4 regions of the Variovorax sp. FG153 genome follow, and region 1 is predicted to be linked to each of the others. Evidence: predicted binding sites of a transcription regulator. Region 1 holds the regulator's gene; each other region holds the start of a gene.
What was found. Region 1 encodes sigma-54, which starts transcription at its own class of promoters, with help from an activator protein. Its sites were predicted from a motif close to TGGCANGNAANCTGCTTT; they were not measured.
Positions count from the first base shown of each region.

Region 1 (5,384 bases):
GTTCGCCGCCCCGGGGCTTTTTCATCCGCGCGCATGGGTCTGGCGCGATGGGCCGCATACAATGCAGAGCAAGTTTCGTGCCTCTATGACATCGCACTCTCACCCCACCTCCTCCCTTCGCCGCACCGGCCGCCTCGTGCTGGCCGCGCTGCTGCTGGCCGGCTCCGCCGCCACGGCCCTGGCCGAAACGGCCGACCGGACCAAGCCGATGAACATCGAATCCGATTCGATGCGCTACGACGATCTCAAGCAGACCAGCGTCTTCACCGGCAACGTGGTGGTCACCAAGGGCACCATCATCATCCGCGGTGCGCGCATCGACGTGCGCCAGGACCCCGAGGGCTACCAGTACGGCGTGGTCACCGCGGCGCCCGGCAAGCTCGCCTATTACAAGCAGAAGCGCAACGGCAACGGCGACGAGTGGATCGAGGGCGAGTCCGAGGTCATCGAGTACGACAGCCGCGCCGACAACGTCAAGTTCATCCGCCGCGCCGTCATGCGCCGCCTGGTCGGCGCCACGCCCAACGACGAGAGCAGCGGCGCGCTGATCGTCTACGACCAGAGCAACGACACCTACACCGTCAACGGCTCGACCGTGCCGCCGAACGCCGGCGTGTCGGCACCGGGCGGCGGCGGCCGCGTCAAGGCCATCCTCACGCCGAAGTCGGCCGCGCCCGCGGCACCGGGCGCCTCGGCCCCGGCCACGCGCCGTCCCGCGGCCCCGGCGGCCACGCCGGCCCCGGGCGCCGGCCTGCGCCCGAGCACCACGCTCAGCGGCGAAGCGGAAGAGCGCAAGTGATCGAAGCCGCCGGAACCCAGGAAGCCAACGGCGTGCCGGGCAGCCGCCTCGTCGCGCGCGGCCTGCAGAAGAGCTATGGCAGCCGCAAGGTGGTCAAGGACGTCTCGCTCGACGTGCAGAAGGGCGAAGTCGTCGGACTGCTCGGCCCCAACGGCGCCGGCAAGACCACCTCGTTCTACATGATCGTCGGGCTGGTGCGCGCCGACGCGGGCGAGATCTCCATCGACGGCGAGCCGATCGCCCACATGCCGATCCACCGCCGCGCGCGCATGGGCCTGAGCTACCTGCCGCAGGAAGCCTCGATCTTCCGCAAGCTCACGGTCGAGGAGAACGTGCGCGCGGTGCTCGAGCTGCAGCGCGAACCCGACGCCAACGGCCGGCCGCAGGCGCTGTCGAAGCAGCGCATGGAAGAGCGCCTGTCGGAACTGCTGGCCGACCTGCGCGTCGACCACCTGCGCGATTCGCCCGCGCTCGCGCTGTCGGGCGGCGAACGCCGCCGCGTCGAGATCGCGCGCGCGCTGGCCACCCAGCCGCGCTTCATCCTGCTCGACGAGCCCTTCGCCGGCATCGACCCGATCGCGGTGATCGAGATCCAGCGCATCATCAGCTTCCTGAAGGAACGCGGGATCGGCGTGCTCATCACCGACCACAACGTGCGCGAGACGCTGGGCATCTGCGATCACGCCTTCATCATCAGCGACGGCCATGTGCTGGCACAGGGCACGCCCTCGGAGATCGTCGACAACGCCGAAGTGCGCCGGGTCTACCTGGGCGAGCACTTCCGCATGTGATGACCCTCGCGCCAGCCATTTCCTGAGGGCATGAAACAAGGCTTGTCGCTGCGCGTTTCGCAGCATCTCGCGCTGACGCCTCAGCTGCAGCAGTCGATCCGGCTGCTGCAGCTCTCCACGCTCGAGCTGAGCCAGGAGGTCGAGCAGATGCTCGACGAGAACCCCTTCCTCGAGCGCACCGCCGAGGAAGCCGCGCGCGAGGAATTCGGCCTCGACGCTGCCGACACGCCCGCGCCGCGCGAGGACACCGAGCGCGAGGCCGAGAGCGACTACGCGGGCGCCGCGCCGTCGACCTCGACCACGTCCACCGAGACCGCCTCGTCGTCCGAGGCCGAGCCGGCCCTCGACTCGCCCGAGCGCGAGCCCGACTGGGAAGGCGACGGCACCGTCGACATGGCGCCCGACGACAGCGAGTGGGGCAGCGACGCGCCTGCGCGCAACAACAGCAGCACCGGCGACGACGAGCGCGCCGATGCCACCGAGCTCGCGCGCAGCCAGGAATCGCTGCAGTCCTTCCTGCACCGCCAGGCGCTGAGCCTGCGGCTCAACGAGAACGACAGCGCCGCGCTGCGCTTTTTGATCGAGTCGCTCAACGACGACGGCTACCTCGAGGATTCGCTGCCGGCGCTGGCCTCGGGCCTCGCGGGCGACGACAACGACCAGTTCGACGAGCTGGTGCACCACTTCCAGGTCGCGCTCGGCCTGCTGCAGAGCCTGGAGCCCGCGGGCGTGGGCGCGCGCGATCTCGGCGAATGCCTCGCGATCCAGCTGCGCGCGCTGGCCGACGAAGACGAGACAGAGGAAGAGGAGCTGGTGCGCAAGACCGCGCTCGCCATCTGCAAGCAGCCGATGGAGCTGCTCGCGCGGCGCGACTTCAAGCGCCTGGCCACGCTCACGCGCACCAACGAGGAACTGGTGCGCTCGGCGCTGCAGGTCATCGCGCGCCTGGAGCCCAAGCCGGGCCGCCGCTTCGTCGACGTCGAGCGCAACATCGTCATTCCCGACGTGATCGTCACCAAGACCGGCCGCGGCACCAACGTGAAGTTCCGCGTCATGCTCAACCCCGAGGTGATGCCGCGGCTGCGCGTGCACGACATCTATGCCGGCGCGCTCAAGTCGCACAAGGGCGAGGGCAGCCAGGCGCTGTCGCAGCGGCTGCAGGAGGCGCGCTGGTTCATCAAGAACATCCAGCAGCGCTTCGACACCATCCTGCGCGTGAGCAACGCCATCGTCGAGCGGCAGAAGAGTTACTTCGTGCACGGCGAGCTCGCGATGCGCCCGCTGGTGCTGCGCGAGATCGCCGACGAGCTCGGGCTGCACGAATCCACCATCTCGCGCGTGACCACCGCCAAGTACATGGCCACGCCCTTCGGCACGGTCGAGCTCAAGTACTTCTTCGGCTCGGCGCTGGGCACCGAGACCGGCGGCAATGCCTCGAGCACCGCGGTGCGCGCGCTGATCAAGCAGTTCGTCGGTTCGGAGAGCGTGAAGAAGCCGCTGTCGGACAGCCAGATCTCCGAGATGCTCAAGGAGCAGGGCATCGAGTGCGCGCGCCGCACCGTCGCCAAGTACCGCGAGGCGCTGCGCATCGCGCCCGCCAACCTGCGCAAGGCCCTGTAGAAAGCCGCCGATGGCCCGACGCCTGCTGTCGCGCCGTGGGCTCCGGGTGTTCGCCCTCGCGGCCACGCTGCTGGCCGCCGGCTGCGCCTCGCTGCCCGACGAGGCACCGCGCACTCCCACCAAGGCCATCGCCGTGTCGAAGGACACCGCGCTCGGGCGCATCGCGCTGGCCGCGCAGCCCGACCCCGACCTCAGCGGCTTTCGCCTCATGCCGGGCGGCGACTTCGCCTTCGACACCCGCATCCAGCTCGCGCGCCGGGCCCAGCGCACGCTCGACGTCCAGTACTACCAGATCGAGAACGACGAGACCGGCCGCTACCTGCTGCGCACCCTGCGCGACGCCGCGCAGCGCGGCGTGCGGGTGCGCGTGCTGATGGACGACCTCTACACCGCGGGCGAGGACGAGCTGCTGCGCGGCTTCGCGGCCACGCCCAATGTCGAGCTGCGCCTGTTCAACCCCTTTCCGGCCGGCCGCGGCAGCCTGCTCGCGCGCTTCACCGCCTCGCTGTTCGACTTCAGCCGCGTCAACCGGCGCATGCACAACAAGCTGTTCATCGCCGACGGCGCGATGGCCGTGGCGGGCGGGCGCAACATCGGCAACCAGTACTTCCGGCGCACCGCGGGCGAGAACTTCATCGACCTCGACACCTTCGTGACGGGCGCGCTGATCCCGCGCCTGGGCAGCCTGTTCGACCAGTACTGGAACAGCCCCTACGTGCGGCCCGTCGAGTCGGTGGTGGCGAGCGCGCTGCCTGCCGACGAACTGCGGCGCCGCTTCGAGGCCGCCACCGGCCCCGACACCACGCCGCCGCCGCCGAAGCCCGCGCCCAACGACCTGCTGGGCTACGGCCCGATCGCCGAGGACCTCGATGCCGGCCGGCTCGGCCTGATCTGGACCACGGCCGAGGCCTATGCCGATTCGCCCGACCGCGTGATCGGCAAGACCGCCTCGTACGGCGGCGTGCCGCTGCTCGACGTGGACAGCGTGCGCTACAACGTGGTCGAGCAGATGCGCCGCGCGCGCAGCGAGGTGACCATCGTCTCGCCCTACCTGATCCCGGGCGCCGCGGGGCTCGAGGTGATGAACGAGATCCGCCGGCGCCAGGTGAAGATCAGCGTGGTGACCAACTCGCTCGCCGCCACCGACGAGCCGCTGGTGCACACCGCCTACCGCCGTTACCGGCCCGAGATGCTGCGCCTGGGCGCCGAGCTCTACGAACTCAGCACCAACCGCACCCGCCGCAGCGTGCGGCTGGGCCTGTTCGGCACCTCGGTCGGCCGGCTGCATGCCAAGTCGGCGGTGATCGACCGGCGCATCCTGTTCGTCGGCTCGATGAATTTCGACCCGCGCTCCGAGGTCCACAACACCGAGATCGGCCTGTTCATCCGCAGCCCCGAGATGGCGCAGCAGGCGCTGAAGCTGCTCGAGGTGCTCAAGCAGCAGGGCGCCTACAGGCTGCGCTTCGCCGAAGGCAGCGACTCGCGCCTGGAGTGGGTTAGCGAGGAGGCCGGCAAGACCACGGTGCTGAGCGAGGAGCCCGACTCGGGCTTCTGGGATCGCACCATGCTCGAACTGCTGGCGCCGCTGACGCCCGAGAGCCTGCTCTAGGAATCGGCCTCAGGTCCCGCGCACCGCCGACCACACCAGCCGCAGCCCCAGCAGTCCCATCACGCCGCCGGCCGCGCGGTCGATCCAGGTCTTGTAGCGCAGGTAGGCCGAGCGCGGCGCCGCCGACGACAGCGCGAGCGCGACGATGGCGTACCAGCCGGTCTCGATGCAGAAGATCACGGCCGGCACCGCGAGCGCCAGCACCAGCGGCACCTCGCGCGGCAGGAAGGCCGCGAAGATGCTCGCGTAGACCACGGCCGTCTTCGGGTTGCTGACCTGCGTGGCCAGCCCGAGCAGGAAGGTGCGCTTGCCGCGGCCGCCCGAAGCGGCGGGCGTGCCCGCCTCCGGCGCCATCGCGAGCGGCTGCCGCGCGCCGCGCCAGATGCGGATGCCGAGGTAGACCAGGTAGGCGCCGCCGAAGCCCTTGATCGCGAGGTAGAGCGCCGGCACCGCGAGGAACGCGGCCTGCAGCCCCGCGAGCGCCGCGATCGCGAACACCAGCCCGCCCGCGCCCATGCCGAGCGCGGCCGCGAGGCCGTCGGCGCGCGAGGCCACGGCCGTGCGC
Region 1 covers NZ_JBMDKG010000018.1:49,422-54,805, forward strand. Annotated here, with positions in the region: gene lptA (lipopolysaccharide transport periplasmic protein LptA) at 86-799, shown strand; gene lptB (LPS export ABC transporter ATP-binding protein) at 796-1,590, shown strand; gene ACODT0_RS20160 (RNA polymerase factor sigma-54) at 1,621-3,210, shown strand; gene ACODT0_RS20165 (phospholipase D family protein) at 3,221-4,819, shown strand; gene ACODT0_RS20170 (LysE family translocator) at 4,829-5,384, opposite strand, start outside.

Region 2 (5,384 bases), on a different contig from region 1:
CTATGCGCTCGAGAAGAAGATCAAGATGCGCCCGGGCGAAGTGCCCTTCGGCAAGGGCAACATCCGCGGCGTGGCCTCGCCCGAGTCGGCCAACAACGCCGGCGCGCAGACCTCCTTCATTCCGCTCTTGACGCTGGGCATCCCGCCCAACGCCGTGATGGCGCTGATGGTGGGCGCGATGACGATCCACAACATCCAGCCGGGCCCGCAGGTGATGACCAGCAACCCCGAGCTGTTCTGGGGCCTGATCGCCTCGATGTGGATCGGCAACGCGATGCTGATCATCCTGAACCTGCCGCTGATCGGCATGTGGATCAAGCTCTTGACGGTGCCCTACAAGTTCCTGTTCCCGGCGATCGTGCTGTTCTGCGCCATCGGCGTGTACTCGACCAACAACAACACCTTCGACGTCTGGATGGTCGCGATCTTCGGCTTCGTGGGCTACCTGTTCCTCAAGCTGCGCACCGAGCCGGCCCCGCTGCTGCTGGGCTTCATCCTCGGCCCGATGATGGAAGAGAACCTGCGGCGCGCGCTGCTGCTGTCGCGCGGCGCCTGGAGCGTGTTCGTCACGCGGCCGCTGTCGGCGGGCCTGCTGGTGGCCGCGGCGCTGCTGCTGGGCATCGTGCTGCTGCCGGCCGTGAAATCGAAGCGCGAGGAAGCCTTCGTCGAGGATTGAGCGCCACCGCGCTGTTCGACTGAGCAAAGGCCCCGGTGTTCGCCCCGGGGCCTTTTCTATTTGAGGAAGGCGTCGTACGCGGTCTTGAGGATCAGCGCGCTCACCACGACCATGAACACGATCCGCACGAAGCCCGCGCCGTGCCTGAGCGCCACGCGCGTGCCGATCAGGCTGCCGGCCACGTTGGCGACCGCCATCGCCAGCCCGTAATGCCACCAAACGTGGCCCTTGAGCGCGAGCAGCAGCAGCGCCGCGCCGTTGGTGAGCACGTTGATGACCTTGGCCGAGGCCGAGGCGTTGAGGAAGTCGTAGCCCATCCAGCGCACGAACAGGAACACCAGGAAGCTGCCCGTGCCGGGGCCGAAGAAGCCGTCGTAGACGCCGATGCCCAGGCCGATGCTGCAGGCCGCGAGCGTCTCGGCGCGGCCGGTGAAGCGCGGCGCGTGGTGACGCCCCATGTCCTTGCGCGCGAGCGTGTAGAGCAGCACCGCCAGCAGGATGGCCGGCAGCGCGCGGCGCAGGAAGTCGCCCGGAAACTGGGTGACGCCCCAGGCGCCGGCCAGCGCGCCGCAGAAACCGGCCAGCGCGGCCGGCCACAGCGCGCCCCAGCGCATCTGCACACGCTGGCTGAACTGCGCCGCCGAAGCGGCCGTGCCCCAGATCGACGCGCTCTTGTTGGTGCCCAGCAACGTGGCCGGCGGTGCCCCGGGGAAGGCGGCGAACAGCGCCGGCACCAGGATCAGTCCACCACCGCCCACGATCGCATCCACGAACCCCGCGAGCAGCGAGGCCGCGGTCATCAGCCACATTTCCATGGCTGCGATTGTCGCACCGGAATCACTATCAAAAGAGTAGCAACCAACGGCGACGCAGCCGACTCTCCGGCCGCTTTTCAAGGCAAGGAATCGGGGCGCCGATGCGAAAGCGACAGGCAAAAAAAAGCGCCGACCAGCGGCGCTTCTGAATTTTTCAACCCGGCTCTCGGATGTAGCCTTTTGGATGATTGTTCTTGTCGATCGGGAATTTGTCTCCTCGGCCCTCGGCAGCACGAGCAGGGCCCGTTCGCGAGTGGCTGGACTTTAGGGGGTGCACCGCCGCAGTGCATTGGGAATTACCCGCTTTGCCTTACTTTCGCGCACGGCGTAGCAAACCAAAGTGTTTCACGCAGTTAACGATGTGGCACGACTTGTGCACAGAGCCCGGGACCACCACTCCAAGAAGAGACCGCCGCCATGGCCCTGGTACCGCAAGCCTCCATCAGCGCCGCGGACACCGCGTGGATGATGACCTCCACGGTGCTGGTGCTGCTGATGACGCTGCCGGGCATCGCGCTCTTCTATGCCGGCATGGTGCGGCGCAAGAACGTGCTCGCCACCATGGCCTGCGTGGTCGCCATCGCCGCGGTGGTGTCGCTGACCTGGTTCGCGCTCGGCTACTCGCTGGCCTTCACGCCCGGCTGGCCCTGGCTCGGCGGCACCGGGCGCTTCTGGTTCGCGGGCTTCGACTACCTGAAGGACGCCGGCACGCTGGCCGTGAGCCACGTGGCGCCCAACGTGCCCGAAACGGTCTACGCGATGTTCCAGCTGAGCTTCGCGATCATCACCACCGCGCTGGTGCTCGGCGCCTTCGTCGAGCGCATGCGCTTCTCGGCGGTGCTGTGGTTCGCGCTGCTGTGGAGCGTGCTGGTCTACGCACCGATCGCGCACTGGGTCTGGGAGCCCGGCGGCTGGCTCTCGCAGATGGGCGCGCTCGACTTCGCGGGCGGCTCGGTGGTGCACGTCAATGCGGGCGTGGCGGGACTGGTCTGCGCCTATGCGCTGGGCCCGCGCCGCGGCTACGGCCGCGAGCCCTTCGAGCCCTACAACCTGGCCTTCACCATGGCCGGCGCCAGCCTGCTGTGGGTGGGCTGGTTCGGCTTCAACGCGGGCTCGGCGGTGGCGGCCGACGGGCGCGCGGGCCTCGCGATGCTGGTAACGCACGTGGCGGCCGCCGCGGGCGCGGCGAGCTGGATGATCGCCGAGTGGACGGTGCGCCGCAGCCCCTCGCTGCTGGGCCTGTGCTCGGGCCTGGTCGCGGGGCTGGTGGCGATCACGCCGGCCGCGGGCTTCGTCACGCCGCCTTCGGCGCTGGCCATCGGCGCCATCGCCGGCCTGGCCTGCTACTGGGGCGCCACCGGCCTCAAGCGCCTGCTGGGCGCGGACGATTCGCTCGACGTGTTCGGCGTGCACGGCATCGGCGGCATCGTGGGCGCGCTGCTCACGGGCGTGTTCGCCGACAAGGCCATCTCGGGCGCCAGCGGCAACGTGCTGACGCAGGCGATCGCGGTCGGCGGCGTGGCGGTCTACAGCGCAGCCGGCACCGCGATCGTGCTGTTCCTGGTGCGCGTGCTGGTGGGGCTGCGCGTCGATCCCGACAGCGAGGCGCAGGGGCTCGACCTGGCCCAGCACCGCGAACACATCGGAGGCTGAACCGCGATGGATGGCCACGTCCTGTCCGAGAGCGAGCGCATCGCGCTCGCGGCGCGCCTGCACGTGGCACTGCGCCGCAAGCACGGCCGCGTGACCGACACCGAGTGGATGGCCGTCAATGCCGAGTACGCCACCGAGATGGTGCGCTTCGCGCGCGCGCATGCGGCCGAGACCCACGACGATGAGCTCGCGGCCATCGCGCTGCGGCTCGAGCAGGCGATGGAGCCGCTGGCGCGCGCCGCGCGGCTCGAGGCCGCGGCGCGGCTGCCCGACGGCAGCGGGCGGCAGCCGCCGCCCAAATACATCGGCGGCCTGCGTTAGGCCGCCTGCGCTAGGCCCTCTTCGCGAGCGCCGTATCGCGGATCGCCTGCAGCGTGGTCGACGGCGTGATCGCCTCCGGATCGAGCACGCAGTGCAGGATCGCGGGCTTGCCGCTGGCCCGCGCGCGCGCCAGCGCGGGGCCGAACTCGGCGGTGCTCGTCACGCGCTCGCCGTGGCCGCCGAACACCTCGGCATAGCCGCGGAAGTCGGGGTTCTTCAGCTGCGTGGCGCTGACGCGGCCCGGGTAGTGGCGCTCCTGGTGCATGCGGATGGTGCCGTACATGGCGTTGTCGAGCAGCACCACGAGGATCGGCAGCCCGTACTGCACCGCGGTTGCGAACTCCTGGCCGTGCATCAGGAAGTCGCCGTCGCCCGCGAACACCACCACCTCGCGCTGCGGCCACAGCCGCTTCGCGCCGACCCCGGCCGGCAGGCCGTAGCCCATCGAGCCGCTGGTGGGCGCGAGCTGGCTCGCGAAGGCGCGGAACGGCCAGAAGCGGTGCACCCAGGTCGCGAAGTTGCCCGCGCCGTTGCAGAAGATGGTGTCGTGCGGCAGCACCTCGCGCAGGTGCTGCATCACCTCGCCCATCTGCAGCGGACCCGGCACGCGGATCGGCGCGGGATCGCTCCAGCGCAGGAACTCCTCGCGCGCTTCGGCCGTGCGCGACTTCCAGGCCGGCGCCCGCGCCGGCTTCAGCCCGGCCACCGCCTCGGCGAAGGCACGCGGCGTGGCATGGATGCCCAGCGCGGGCCGGTAGAGCTTGCCGAGTTCGTCGGCATCGGCATGCACGTGCACCAGCGCCTGCGCGGGCTGCGGAATGGCCAGCAGCTCGTAGCCCTGCGACGGCACCTCCGACAGCCGGCCACCGACCAGCAGCACCAGGTCGGCCTCGCGGATGCGCTGCAGCATGCGCGGATTGGCGCCCAGCCCCAGGTCGCCCGCGTAGCAGGGATGCTCGGCCGACAGCAGCATCTGGCGCCGGAACGAGCAGTACACGGGCAGCGAGTGGGCCTCGGCGAACTGCGCGAACTGCCGCGCGGCCTCGGCCGACCAGCGGCTGCCGCCGAGCACCACCACCGGCCGCTCGGCCTGCGCGAGGCGCTGCTGCAGCTCGGCGATCTGCGCCGCGCCCGGATGAGTCTCGGTCACGGCATAGGGCAGCGAGTCGGCCACCGCGGCGGCCTCGGTCAGCATGTCCTCGGGCAGCGCGATCACCACCGGGCCGGGCCGGCCCGAGGTCGCCACGTGGAAGGCGCGCGACACCAGCTCGGGCACGCGCGCGGGGTCGTCGATCTGCACCACCCACTTGGCCATGGTGCCGAACACCGCGCCGTAGTCGAGCTCCTGGAAGGCCTCGCGCCCCAGTGCCTCGCGCGCCACCTGGCCCACGAACAGCAGCAGCGGCGTCGAGTCCTGGTGCGCGATGTGCACGCCGGCCGAGGCATTGGTCGCGCCCGGTCCGCGCGTGACGAAGCAGACGCCGGGCCGGCCCGTGAGCTTGCCCTGGGCCTCGGCCATCATGGTGGCGCCGCCTTCCTGGCGGCAGACGGTGACGGCGATGGCCGCGTCGTGCAGCGCGTCGAGCACCGCGAGGAAGCTTTCGCCGGGAACGCAGAACAGCTGCTCGACGCCGTGCAGGACGAGCTGGTCGACCAGGAGCTGGCCGCCGGTGCGGGAGGTGGGGGTCACGAGAGGGCTCCGATGCGAGGGAGAAGAAGAAGGAAGGACGGATTCATTCGAGCGCCGCGCAGGCCGCCGCGATGCGCGCGCAGGCCTCCTCGAGCTGCGCCATCGAGGTCGCGTACGAGATGCGGAAGTAAGGCGCGAGCCCGAACACGCTGCCCGGCACCACCGCCACCTCGAAGTCCTCGAGCAGGTAGCGGCAGAAATCCGCGTCGCTGGCCAGCAGCGCGCCCCG
Region 2 covers NZ_JBMDKG010000020.1:114,938-120,321, reverse strand. Annotated here, with positions in the region: gene ACODT0_RS21850 (tripartite tricarboxylate transporter permease) at 1-676, shown strand, start outside; gene ACODT0_RS21845 (sulfite exporter TauE/SafE family protein) at 733-1,491, opposite strand; gene ACODT0_RS21840 (ammonium transporter) at 1,909-3,144, shown strand; gene ACODT0_RS21835 (hypothetical protein) at 3,151-3,465, shown strand; gene ACODT0_RS21830 (thiamine pyrophosphate-binding protein) at 3,476-5,155, opposite strand; gene ACODT0_RS21825 (pyridoxal phosphate-dependent aminotransferase) at 5,199-5,384, opposite strand, start outside.
Region 2: the regulator sigma-54 is predicted to act here: its motif matches at 1,854-1,871, upstream of ACODT0_RS21840 (ammonium transporter).

Region 3 (5,384 bases), on a different contig from region 1:
GCGGCCTGTTCGAGGGCCGCCAGCACTTCGCGCGTGTTGGTGAAACTGCGGGTCGGGAGGTCCTCCCGAAGCAGGGCCTTCTCCAGCACGAAGCGGATCGATTGGTCGTCATCAACTATCCAGATCGGCTTCATGCATCTCCTTGTTGCCGGTGGCTGCTAGGGCAGCGGAATCAATATCTTGAAATCGGTTCGGCCCGGGACACTGTCGCACTCGATCACGCCGTGATGCTGTTGCACAAAAGTCTGTGCGAGCGTCAAACCCAGCCCTGTACCACCCTCTCTGCCCGACACCAGCGGATAGAAGATTCGGTCCTTGATCGCGTCCGGCACGCCCGGTCCATTGTCGATGACATGCAATTCCAGTGCCAATCGATACCACTGCTTGTTGAAGATCACCTGGCGCGCGACCCGGGTCTTGAAAGTGATGCAGGCATCGCCCGCCGCGCGGCGCTCGGCCAGGGCCTGCGCGGCGTTGTGGACGATGTTGAGCGTGGCCTGGATCAACTGCTCGCGGTCGCCGCGGAACTCGGGGATCGAGACGTCGAAGTCGCGCTCGATGTGCAGGTCGCGCGGGAACTCCGCGAGGATCACCGAGCGCACGCGCTCGCAGACCTCGTGGATGTTGACGTCGCCCACCACGTGCGGGCGGCGGTGCGGCGCCAGCAGGCGGTCGACCAGCGTCTGCAGCCGGTCGGCCTCGTGGATGATGACCTGGGTGTATTCGATGAGGTCGCGCGACTCGACCTCCATCTGCAGCAGTTGCGCGGCGCCGCGGATGCCGCCGAGCGGGTTCTTGATCTCGTGCGCGAGATTGCGGATCAGCTCCTTGTTGGCCTGCGCCTGGTCGAGCAGCCGTTCCTCGCGGTCCTGCCGCACCTGGTGCTCGAGCGGCAGCATCTCGACGATCAGTTCGCCGGCCTTCTCGCCCTTGGCCAGCGTGACCTGCACGGGCATCAGCTCGTGGTTCACGCGGCGCAGGAAGGCCTCGTAGCGCAGGGTGGCGAAGTCGTTGGCGCTCGCGCCATCGATGGCGGTGCGCAGCACCTGGGGTTCGTGGAAGCAGGCGCCGAACTGCGAGCCCTCGAGCGTGCGGCGCGAGGTGCCCAGCGCATCTTCGAGACCGGCATTGGCGAACAGCACCGAGCCCTTGCCGTTGACGACCGCGATCAGGGTCGACAGCAGGTCGAAGGCCTGAAAGCGCGGACTGGCGCTTGCCGCCTTCTTTCCGAAAGCCATGGAAATCCTGTGGTGTTCTTCCTGCCGATGCAGGAACGGGTTAGTTCTTGGGGGCCGGCAGGCGGCTGATCTCGCGGCGGATGCCGGCGATGTCGCTTTCGTTGCGGGCCAGCTCGGCCTTCATCTCGGCCACGCGGTCGAGGTACTTCTGGTAGTTGCGGCCTTCGCTGCCCTGCTTCTCGGGCTCGCCGTTGTTGTATTCCTTCTGCAGCTCGGACTGGCGGGCCTCGGCCTTGCGCAGTTCGGACTCGAGCACCGAGCGCGCTTCGCCGTCGCGCGCGCGCTGGTCGGCGCCCTCGACCCGCGGGCTGCCGGCCGGCGAGCGGGCCGCGGAGGTCGATGCGGCGGCACCGCCGAGCGCGGCGCGCGAGGCGCCCTGCACGACGGTGACGTTGCCGCCCTCCATCACCTTGCAGCCGCGCTGCTGCGCGACGGTGGCGTTGTTGGTGTATTCGTTCCCGCAGCGCCAGACGCGCTCCTGCGCGAGTGCCGGCAGGGCAAGCAGGGAAGCGGCCAGGAGGAGGAGTGGTGCGGCAGTCTTCATGGGATCTTGGGGACCTCGAGGGCCCGGGGAAGCGCGAAAAGGCGCATTTTCATGCAATTCGACGCCCCCGATGACAGGATGTTCCGGCCCCAACGAAAAGGACGGCCGAGGCCGTCCTTTCGTGTTACTCCGAGCGGAAAACCGCGATCAGAGCGAGTAGTACATGTCGAATTCGACCGGGTGCGTGGCCATGCGGAAGCGCGTGACTTCCTGCATCTTCAGGTCGATGTAGGCATCGATGTACGCATCGGTGAACACGCCGCCCTTGGTCAGGAAGGCACGGTCCTTGTCGAGGTACTCGAGGGCCTGGTCGAGGCTGTGGCAGACGGTCGGGATCAGCGCGTCTTCTTCCGGCGGCAGGTGGTAGAGGTCCTTGCTCGCGGCTTCGCCCGGGTGGATCTTGTTTTCCACGCCGTCGAGGCCGGCCATCAGCAGCGCGGCGAAACCGAGGTACGGGTTCATCAGCGGATCGGGGAAGCGCGCTTCGACGCGGCGGCCCTTCGGGTTCGACACGAACGGGATGCGGATCGAGGCCGAGCGGTTCTTGGCCGAGTAGGCCAGCTTCACCGGGGCTTCGAAGCCGGGCACCAGGCGCTTGTAGCTGTTGGTGCCGGGGTTCGTGATGGCGTTCAGGGCACGGGCGTGCTTGATGATGCCGCCGATGTAGTGCAGCGCGAAGTCCGAGAGACCCGCATAGCCGTCGCCGGCGAACAGGTTCTTGCCGTCCTTCCAGACCGACTGGTGCACGTGCATGCCCGAGCCGTTGTCGCCGACGATGGGCTTGGGCATGAAGGTGGCGGTCTTGCCGTAGGCGTGGGCCACGTTGTGGATCACGTACTTCTGCAGCTGGACCCAGTCGGCGCGCTGGATCAGCGTGCTGAACTTGGTGCCGAGTTCCATCTGGCCGGCGTTGGCCACTTCATGGTGATGCACTTCGACCGGGATGCCCAGCGATTCGAGCACCAGGCACATTTCCGAGCGCATGTCCTGGAAGCTGTCGACCGGGGGAACCGGGAAGTAGCCGCCCTTGACCGCGGGACGGTGGCCGGTGTTGCCGTGCTCGTATTCCTTGTCGGTGTTCCACGAAGCTTCTTCGGACTCGATCTTCACGAAGCAGCCCGACATGTCGTTCTTCCAGCGCACGCCGTCGAACACGAAGAATTCGGGTTCCGGACCGAAGTAGGCCGTGTCGCCCAGGCCCGAGGCCTTCATGTAGGCTTCGGCGCGCTTGGCCAGCGAACGGGGATCGCGCTCGTACGGCTTGCCGTCGGTCGGGTCGATCACGTCGCAGGTCAGGATCATCGTGGTCTCTTCGAAGAAGGGATCGATGTTGGCGGTGTTCGGGTCGGGCATGAGCTGCATGTCCGACGCTTCGATCCCCTTCCAGCCGGCGATGGACGAGCCGTCGAACGCGTGGCCCGAGCTGAACTTGTCTTCGTCGAAGTGCGACACGGGCACGGTCACGTGTTGTTCTTTACCGCGGGTGTCGGTGAAACGGAAGTCGACGAACTTGACCTCGTTTTCCTTCACGAGCTTCATGACGTCGGCGACGGTCTTTGCCATCAATTTCTCCTGAGTTGGATGGGTGGTTGGGAATACAGGGATGCGGGATGCAGTTTCTGTGCCATTGTCGCCTGCGTCGAACGCGTGGCGGCGGGCACTTTGGGGGCCTGGAACGCGATCGAATTCACCAAATTGGTGCCATCGAAATCAACGCACCAATTCTGGGCCAAGTTGTGCATTAAAAGTGTGCAGGCCTTCGATGAGCTGGCCGTAGGCCACGTCGAGCAGGTCCGGATCGCCCTTGACGCCGAGCTCGATATGACGGCCGTACTGGGGGTGATCGACGCTCGGCAGGCTGAAAACCTTGATGCGCGCATGGCGCTCCTCGATCGCCTGCATCAGGGGCGTGAGGGTGGCCTCCATGGCACCGAAAACGATCACGGACTTCTCCAGGACCCGGGTCCGGACGAAAAGATCGGCATAACGGGCGTCGAGCACCGACTCGATCATCGGCCAGGCCATGACCGGGAAACCGGGCACGAAATGGACGTCACCCACGCTGAAGCCGGGGATTTTGTTGTAGGGGTTGGCGATGATCCGGGCGCCCTCGGGAAACACGCCCATGTTGAGCCGGTGGATGTTGTCGGGCCGGTCGGGCTCGTAGGCCACGCCCTGCTCGCGCGCCGTGTCCTGCATGCGCTCGCGGATCAGCAGCTCGGCCTCGGGATGCAGCGCCAGCGGCACGCCCAGCGCCTTGGCGGCGCACTGGCGGGTGTGGTCGTCGGGGGTGGCGCCGATGCCGCCGGTCGAAAAGACGATGTCGCCCGAGGCGAAGGCACGCGCCAGCGCGGCGGTGATGCGCTCGGGCACGTCGCCCACGTACTCGGCCCAGCCCAGCTGCAGGCCGCGCGCCGCGAGCAGCTCGATCACCTTGGGCATGTGCTTGTCGAGGCGCTTGCCCGAAAGGATCTCGTCGCCGACGACGATCAGGCCGAATTCACGGGTCATGGGGATTTCCATTGGGAGAGAACGGCCTGGTCGGCCTCGATGGCGGCGGCGTCGCCCGGAATGGCGGCCGCCGCGGCGGCCGCGCGCTGGCCCCGCAGCTGCGCGAGCGCATCGAGGCAGTAGTGGCCGAACCACAGGGCCGAGAAGGCGAAGACCAGGGTGTAGATCCAGATCGCGAGCGGCACCAGCACGAAGAAGGCAGCCGCGAACAGCAGGCCCGAGGCCCAGACGATGCTCGGCGCCGCGCCCAGGTAGCCGCAGAGCACGCCGATGCACAGCAGCGGCAGCCGGTGCGCGCGCAGCAAGGTGGCGCGCTCCTCGGCGCTGGCATGCTCGGCCAGCGCATCGAAGCTCATCACGCGGTAGGTGAGCCAGCCCCAGATCAGCGGCGGCAGGATCAGCACCAGCGGCGGGATCAGCCACAGCGGCATCGAGACCACCAGCGCGAGCAGCGCCAGCACGGTCAGGCCGATGGAACGCGCGACGCTGCCGAAGAAGGAAGCGCCCTTCTTGCGCTCGAGCGAGGGAAAGCGGCGCTCGGCCACCAGCCGCGTGAGCGCGGGCGCCATGAAGCCGGCCACGATGACGAGCGCCAGCACCACGATCAGCGGCGTGGCGGCGAACACCACCACCAGCGGCGCGAGCATCGAGGTGACGTCGCCCGAGAACAGCCGCCCGATCCAGCTCCAGAAGCTGGCCAGCAGCGGCCAGGACTCGAGCGCGCCACGCGTCCAGGCGACCGCGGCATCCCAGTAGAAATAGCCGAAGACGGCGGCCAGCAGCACCATCAGGCCCAGCGGCAGCAACGACAGCACGATCACGCGCGGCAGCATGCAATAGGCCACCGCGCGCCAGAAGGAGTCGAGGAGCAGGCGCATCGGGCCGGAGGATAACCCGGCGCGCCCCGCGAGGCCGTGAAGCCAGAGCCGGCGGCCGGGCGATTCGCCGGTTCGCGCGCGCGCCGCGCGAAGGTGGGGCAGCTGGAGGGAAGCCGCCGCGCTCAACCGCGGCCGACCATGCGCTTGAGCCCCAACCACTGCTGGGCCCAGAAACCCTGGCCGTAGTCGCGCACCTTGCCGGCCGCATCAGGC
Region 3 covers NZ_JBMDKG010000002.1:187,203-192,586, forward strand. Annotated here, with positions in the region: gene ntrC (nitrogen regulation protein NR(I)) at 1-134, opposite strand, end outside; gene glnL (nitrogen regulation protein NR(II)) at 159-1,238, opposite strand; gene ACODT0_RS03925 (hypothetical protein) at 1,279-1,782, opposite strand; gene glnA (type I glutamate--ammonia ligase) at 1,930-3,345, opposite strand; gene ACODT0_RS03935 (competence/damage-inducible protein A) at 3,493-4,293, opposite strand; gene ACODT0_RS03940 (EI24 domain-containing protein) at 4,290-5,171, opposite strand; gene ACODT0_RS03945 (sterol desaturase family protein) at 5,294-5,384, opposite strand, start outside.
Region 3: the regulator sigma-54 is predicted to act here: its motif matches at 3,392-3,409, upstream of glnA (type I glutamate--ammonia ligase).

Region 4 (5,384 bases), on a different contig from region 1:
TGCAGGCGCTCGGGGGTGCGCGGGTCCCAGTGCGCTTCGCACATCGCGGCCAGCGTGCCGTCGGCATCGACCAGCAGCACCAGGTGGTGCTCGCCGCCGCTGCGGTCGAGTTCGCGGTACCAGTTGGCATAACCGTCGAGCTCGTAGCGCGCGGGCGGTAGCTCGAGTTCGCCGAGCGGCATGTCGTTGAACAGGTCCGAGAACGGCGCCAGCAGCTGCGCCAGGCGCTCCATTGGCGTGCGGCCGGGATGGATTTCGAAGCGCAGCGCACCGCCGGCCGTGCCCTGCGCCTTCCAGCGCGCGAGCTCGTCCGCGTCGAGGCCATCGATGCGCATGCGGTTCTCGACCACGCGATGCTTGAGGACCGCGCCCGAGGCTTCGAGGAAGGCATGGCCCGGCGGGTAGAAGGTGTTCATCGTGGCGACGGTCTTGCCGTGCTCGCGCATGAAGGCCAGCAGCGGCACGAGCAGCCGGCTGCCGATGCCGCGGCGCCGGTGCGCGCCCAACACGCCGAGCCAGGCCTCCGCGTGCAACGCGAAGGGCTCGCTGTTCGGTGCATCGGGCCGGCGCCGCCAGAGAATGATGTTGCCGACCAGTTCGTCGCCCTCGCGCGCGACGAAGCGCTCGGCCTCGAAGAAGGGCATGCGGCGCCGCGCGTCGTGCTCGAAGTCGGCATCGGCGGCCTGCGGCTCGCCAGGATGCAGCTCCTCGTCGCGGATGCGCCGGTAGCGGTGGAAGCGTGCCCATTCGGACGGGTCGTCCGCGTGGACATCGAAGCGCCGGATCTCGATCGTGTGGTTCGCCATCTCCCGTCCTCCCTTTTGTTGCCCGGGGGGCGCGATTGTGCCGAACCGAAACCCTCGCGGCGCACACGGGCGCGCGCATCTTTGGCTTGGCCGAAGGTTGCCGCTTCACAATGGCATTTCAGCCACCTTCGACGAGGAGTCCGCACATGCCCTTCCCGCCGCTGTCCAAGCTGGTCCTTGCCGCCACCGCCCTGCTCGCGCTCTCGGGCGCTTCAGCGCAGGAGACCAGGACCGACCCCGTCTACACGCGCGCCCGCCTGATGTCCTCGCACGAGGAGCCCGGCGGCAAGCTGTACCTGCACCTGAAGATCCCGCCGCGCTCGAAGATCCCGTTCACCACCCAGACCTTCAGGCTGGCCGACCGCAAGCTCGTGGCCGACATCGCCGATGGCACGCCGGTCGAGTTCGTCTCGCGCCGCCTCGAGGGCGAGAACACGGTGGTGGCGATCCGCGCGGTGGCCGAGTGCCACCGCTTCCAGAAATGCTGAACGAAAGGCGCCGGCCTCACCAGTTCACTTCGCGCTCCGGCGTGGCCGAGATGTGGTGGATCGACAGGTCGGCCCCGTCGAATTCCTCTTCCTGCGACAGCCGCAGCCCGACGGTCTTCTTGAGCACGCCGTAGACCACGGCGCCGCCGAGCAGCGCCCAGACCACGCCCATGGCGGTGCCGATGAGCTGCGCGCCGAGGTTCACGCCGCCGATGCCGCCCAGCGCCTGGGTGCCGAAGATGCCGGCCGCGATGCCGCCCCAGGTGCCGCACAGGCCGTGCAGCGGCCAGACGCCGAGCACGTCGTCGATCTTCCACTTGTTCTGCGTCAGCGTGAACATCGCGACGAAGATGGCGCCGGCCACGCCGCCCACCACCAGCGCGCCGATCGGGTGCATCAGGTCGGAGCCCGCGCACACCGCCACCAGGCCAGCCAGCGGGCCGTTGTAGACGAAGCCGGGGTCGTTCCTGCCCATGGCCAGCGCCACCAGCGTGCCACCGACCATCGCCATCACGGAATTGACCGCGACCAGGCCCGAGATCTTGTCGATGGTCTGCGCGCTCATCACGTTGAAGCCGAACCAGCCCACGCACAGCACCCAGGCGCCGAGCGCGAGGAACGGGATGTTCGACGGCGGATGCGCGGCCAGCGAGCCGTCGCCGCGGTAGCGGTTGCGCCGCGCGCCCAGCAGCAGCACGGCCGGCAGCGCGAGCCAGCCGCCCACGGCATGCACCACCACGGAGCCCGCGAAGTCGTGGAACTCATGGCCCGTGACGGAAGCGATCCAGTCCTGGATGCCGAAGTGCCTGTTCCAGGCGATGCCCTCGAAGAAGGGGTAGACGAAGCCGACGATGACGGCGGTGGCGATCAGCTGCGGCCAGAACTTGGCGCGCTCGGCGATGCCGCCCGAGATGATGGCCGGGATGGCGGCCGCGAAGGTCAGCAGGAAGAAGAACTTCATCAGGTCGTAGCCGCTGCGGGCCGACAGCTCGGTGGCGCTGACGAAGAAATGGGTGCCGTAGGCCACGCCGTAGCCGACGAGGAAGTAGACGATGGTCGAGACCGAGAAGTCGACCAGGATCTTCACGAGCGCATTGACCTGGTTCTTCTTGCGGACCGTGCCGAGTTCGAGAAAGGCGAACCCCGCATGCATGGCCAACACCATGATCGCGCCTAGAAGGATGAACAGCGCGTCTGCGCCCTGTTTGAGTGCGTCCATTGGAGCTTCTTGCTGGTTTTTGGATTGATTTGGTGCGCCGCACCTGAATTCAGCAGGACGGCGGGCCAATGAAGCAAAAATGGTGCCCACAAGCTCGTCAATGGTGCAAAACGGGCCGAGATGGGGCTCAACGAACCCGGTGGGCAGGCACGGCGCACCGGAACGGATGCCGCCTGACGGTGCATGGCGGCACCCCGCGGCGGTTCAGGAGGCCGTCGCGCCGCGCAGGGCCTCGCGGTAGCGCCGGCTGCACGGCACGGTGCTGCCGTCGTGCATGTGCAGCCGGGCATCGCCGCCGTCGAGCGGCTCGATCTCGCGCAGCCGCGAAAGATTGACCGCATGGCTGCGGTGCACGCGCACGAACAGCGCCGGGTCGAGCTGGGTCAGGAAGTCGGTCAGGGTGGCGCGCAGCAGGTAGTCGTGGCCATTGACGTGCAGGCCGACGTAGTTGCCCTCGGCCTGCAGCCAGTCGATGTCGCTGGCGGCGATCAGGAACTCGCGGCGCAGCTTGCGCACCAGGAAGCGCTCGGGGCGCGCGGGCGCCGGGGGCGGTGAGGGTTCGGCGGGCGGCGGCGCGGGCGCGGCATCCGCCGGCTGCGGCGACGCTTCCGGCGCCTCATCCGGCGCGTCGAGCACCCGCGCCTCGCCCTGCCAGCGCAGCATGAACATCCGGTAGGCCCAGATCCCGAACACGATCGAGACGTAGGCGCGCACGTCCTTCAGGTATTCGTAGCCCCACTGCGCGGCCCAGCCGCCGAAGGCGTAATGCTCGCCGGCCACTGCATAGGCCAGCGAACGCAGCGCGAACATCGCCATCACGTGGACCCCGCTGAACACCACGCTGGCCGCCAGGTGCCAGGCCAGGTAGCGCGCCAGCCTGCCGGGCGCCAGCGAGGCCAGCGGCGAGAGCCGCCGCTCCAGCGCCACGATGGCCGGCACCAGCAGCAGCAGCACGAGGTGGCTCGAGCCCTCCCAGACCACGATCTCCCAGGTCTCGCGCGGCACGGCGCGCGAGCGCGCGTCGACCATCGCCACCATGGTGTTGAACAGCGCCTGCAGCGCCATCACGACGATCCAGAAGCCGACCTCGACGTAGCGGCGGATCGGCTCGTAGCGGTGGTAGAGGTCTTTGCGCGGGCCGGCCATGGCGGGCGATTGTCGCGATCCGCGTGGCGAATGGGGCGACAGGGGCGGCCCAGGGGGCGGTTTTCTCCCCTGGTTTCGTCCCAGCGGGCTCACCGCTCGTCACAAAGTGCCGGCGATCCGTCCCCGGGGCGCGCCGCGGCGGCATCGCGCCTCGACCATGGCCGCCTTTGCAGTCAGGAGCCCCCATGCCCGCCACCCCACCGCCCGCCGTCGAGCGCCGCCACGACATCGACGCCCTGCGCGCCCTCGCCTTCCTGCTCGTCATCGTCTACCACGTGGCGATGTACTACGTGGCCGACTGGCCGTGGCACCTCAAGAGCCCGCATGCGGCCGAGTGGCTGCAGTGGCCGATGCGGCTGCTGAACCTGTGGCGCATGGACCTGGTGTTCCTGATCTCGGGCGTCTCGCTGGCCTTCCTCGCCCGCCATCAGGGCACGACGGCGCTGCTGCGCGGCCGCGGGCTGCGGCTGATGCTGCCGCTGGCCTTTGGCATGGCGGTGGTCGTGCCCTGGCAGGCCTATGCCGAGGGCGTGGCCAACGGCCTGGTGGCGCCGGGCTTCGGCGCCTTCCTCGCGCGCTACCTGCCGATGAGCCAGCCCTGGCCGAAAGGCGCCTTCGCGGGCGCCGAGTTCGGCATCACCTGGAACCACCTCTGGTACCTGCCGTACCTGTTCGTCTACACGGCCGCGGTGGCGCTCACGCTGCCGCTGTGGCGCTCGGCCGCGGGCCAGGCGCTGCGCCGGGCCTTCAACGGGCTGCGCGGCGGCTGGCTGCTGCTGGTGCCGGCGCTGCCGCTCGCGGCCTTCACGCTGCTGCTGGCGCCGCACTACCCGCCGACCCACGACCTGGTGCGCGACCCCTTCCTGCACAGCATCTACTTCACCGTCTTCCTCTACGGCTACTGGATGGGCGCGGACAGCGGCATCTGGCGCGAGCTCGAGCGGCTGCGCCGCGTGTCGCTGGCGCTGGCCGTGGCGGTGGTCGCCGCCTACATCGCGGCGCGCACGCTGGGGGCCGGCCGGGTGCCCGACGAGGTCAACGCCGTGCTGCGCTCGCTCTACCTCTGGGCCGCGGTCGCCACCCTCCTCGGCCATGGCCACCGCCACCTGAACCGACCCTGGCCCTGGCTGCGCTGGGCCAATGCCTCGGTCTATCCCTGGTACATGCTGCACCAGACGCTGATCGTGCTGGCGATCGTCCGGCTGGCGCCGCTGGCGCTGGGCCCGGTGCTCGAGCCGGCGCTGATCCTCGCGGCCACGCTGGGCGGCTGCTGGCTGCTCAACGACGCGCTGATCCGCCGCGTGCGCTGGCTGCGGCCGCTGTTCGGCCTGCCGATGCGGGAAAAGCGGGCGCCGCGGCCGGCGCCCGCGGCGGCCCTGACGGCCGCGCGCTGAAGGCCTCAGCCCTTGTCCTCGACCGGCACCAGGATCGTGCTGCCCGTGGCCACCAGTTTCAGCGTGCCGTCCTCGGCCTCGCCGAACAACTCGGCGGCGGTGAAGACCTGCTTGCGCCCGGCCTTCACGACGCGCCCGCGCGCCACGAAGGCGCGGCCCAGCGCGGGCGCGATGCAGTCGACCGAGAAGTGCGAGGCCAGCACGCGGCCCGCCACGGTGGCGGCCGCGAAGCCGCAGACGGTGTCGAGCAGCGCGCCGATCATGCCGGCATGGAGGAAGCCGGCGTACTGGCCCATGTCGGCCTCGCGCCATGCCATGCGCAGCTCGGCCT
Region 4 covers NZ_JBMDKG010000054.1:35,383-40,766, reverse strand. Annotated here, with positions in the region: gene ACODT0_RS36015 (GNAT family N-acetyltransferase) at 1-806, opposite strand, end outside; gene ACODT0_RS36010 (hypothetical protein) at 953-1,294, shown strand; gene ACODT0_RS36005 (ammonium transporter) at 1,311-2,513, opposite strand; gene ACODT0_RS36000 (LytTR family DNA-binding domain-containing protein) at 2,718-3,659, opposite strand; gene ACODT0_RS35995 (acyltransferase family protein) at 3,845-5,053, shown strand; gene ACODT0_RS35990 (PaaI family thioesterase) at 5,059-5,384, opposite strand, start outside.
Region 4: the regulator sigma-54 is predicted to act here: its motif matches at 2,584-2,601, upstream of ACODT0_RS36005 (ammonium transporter).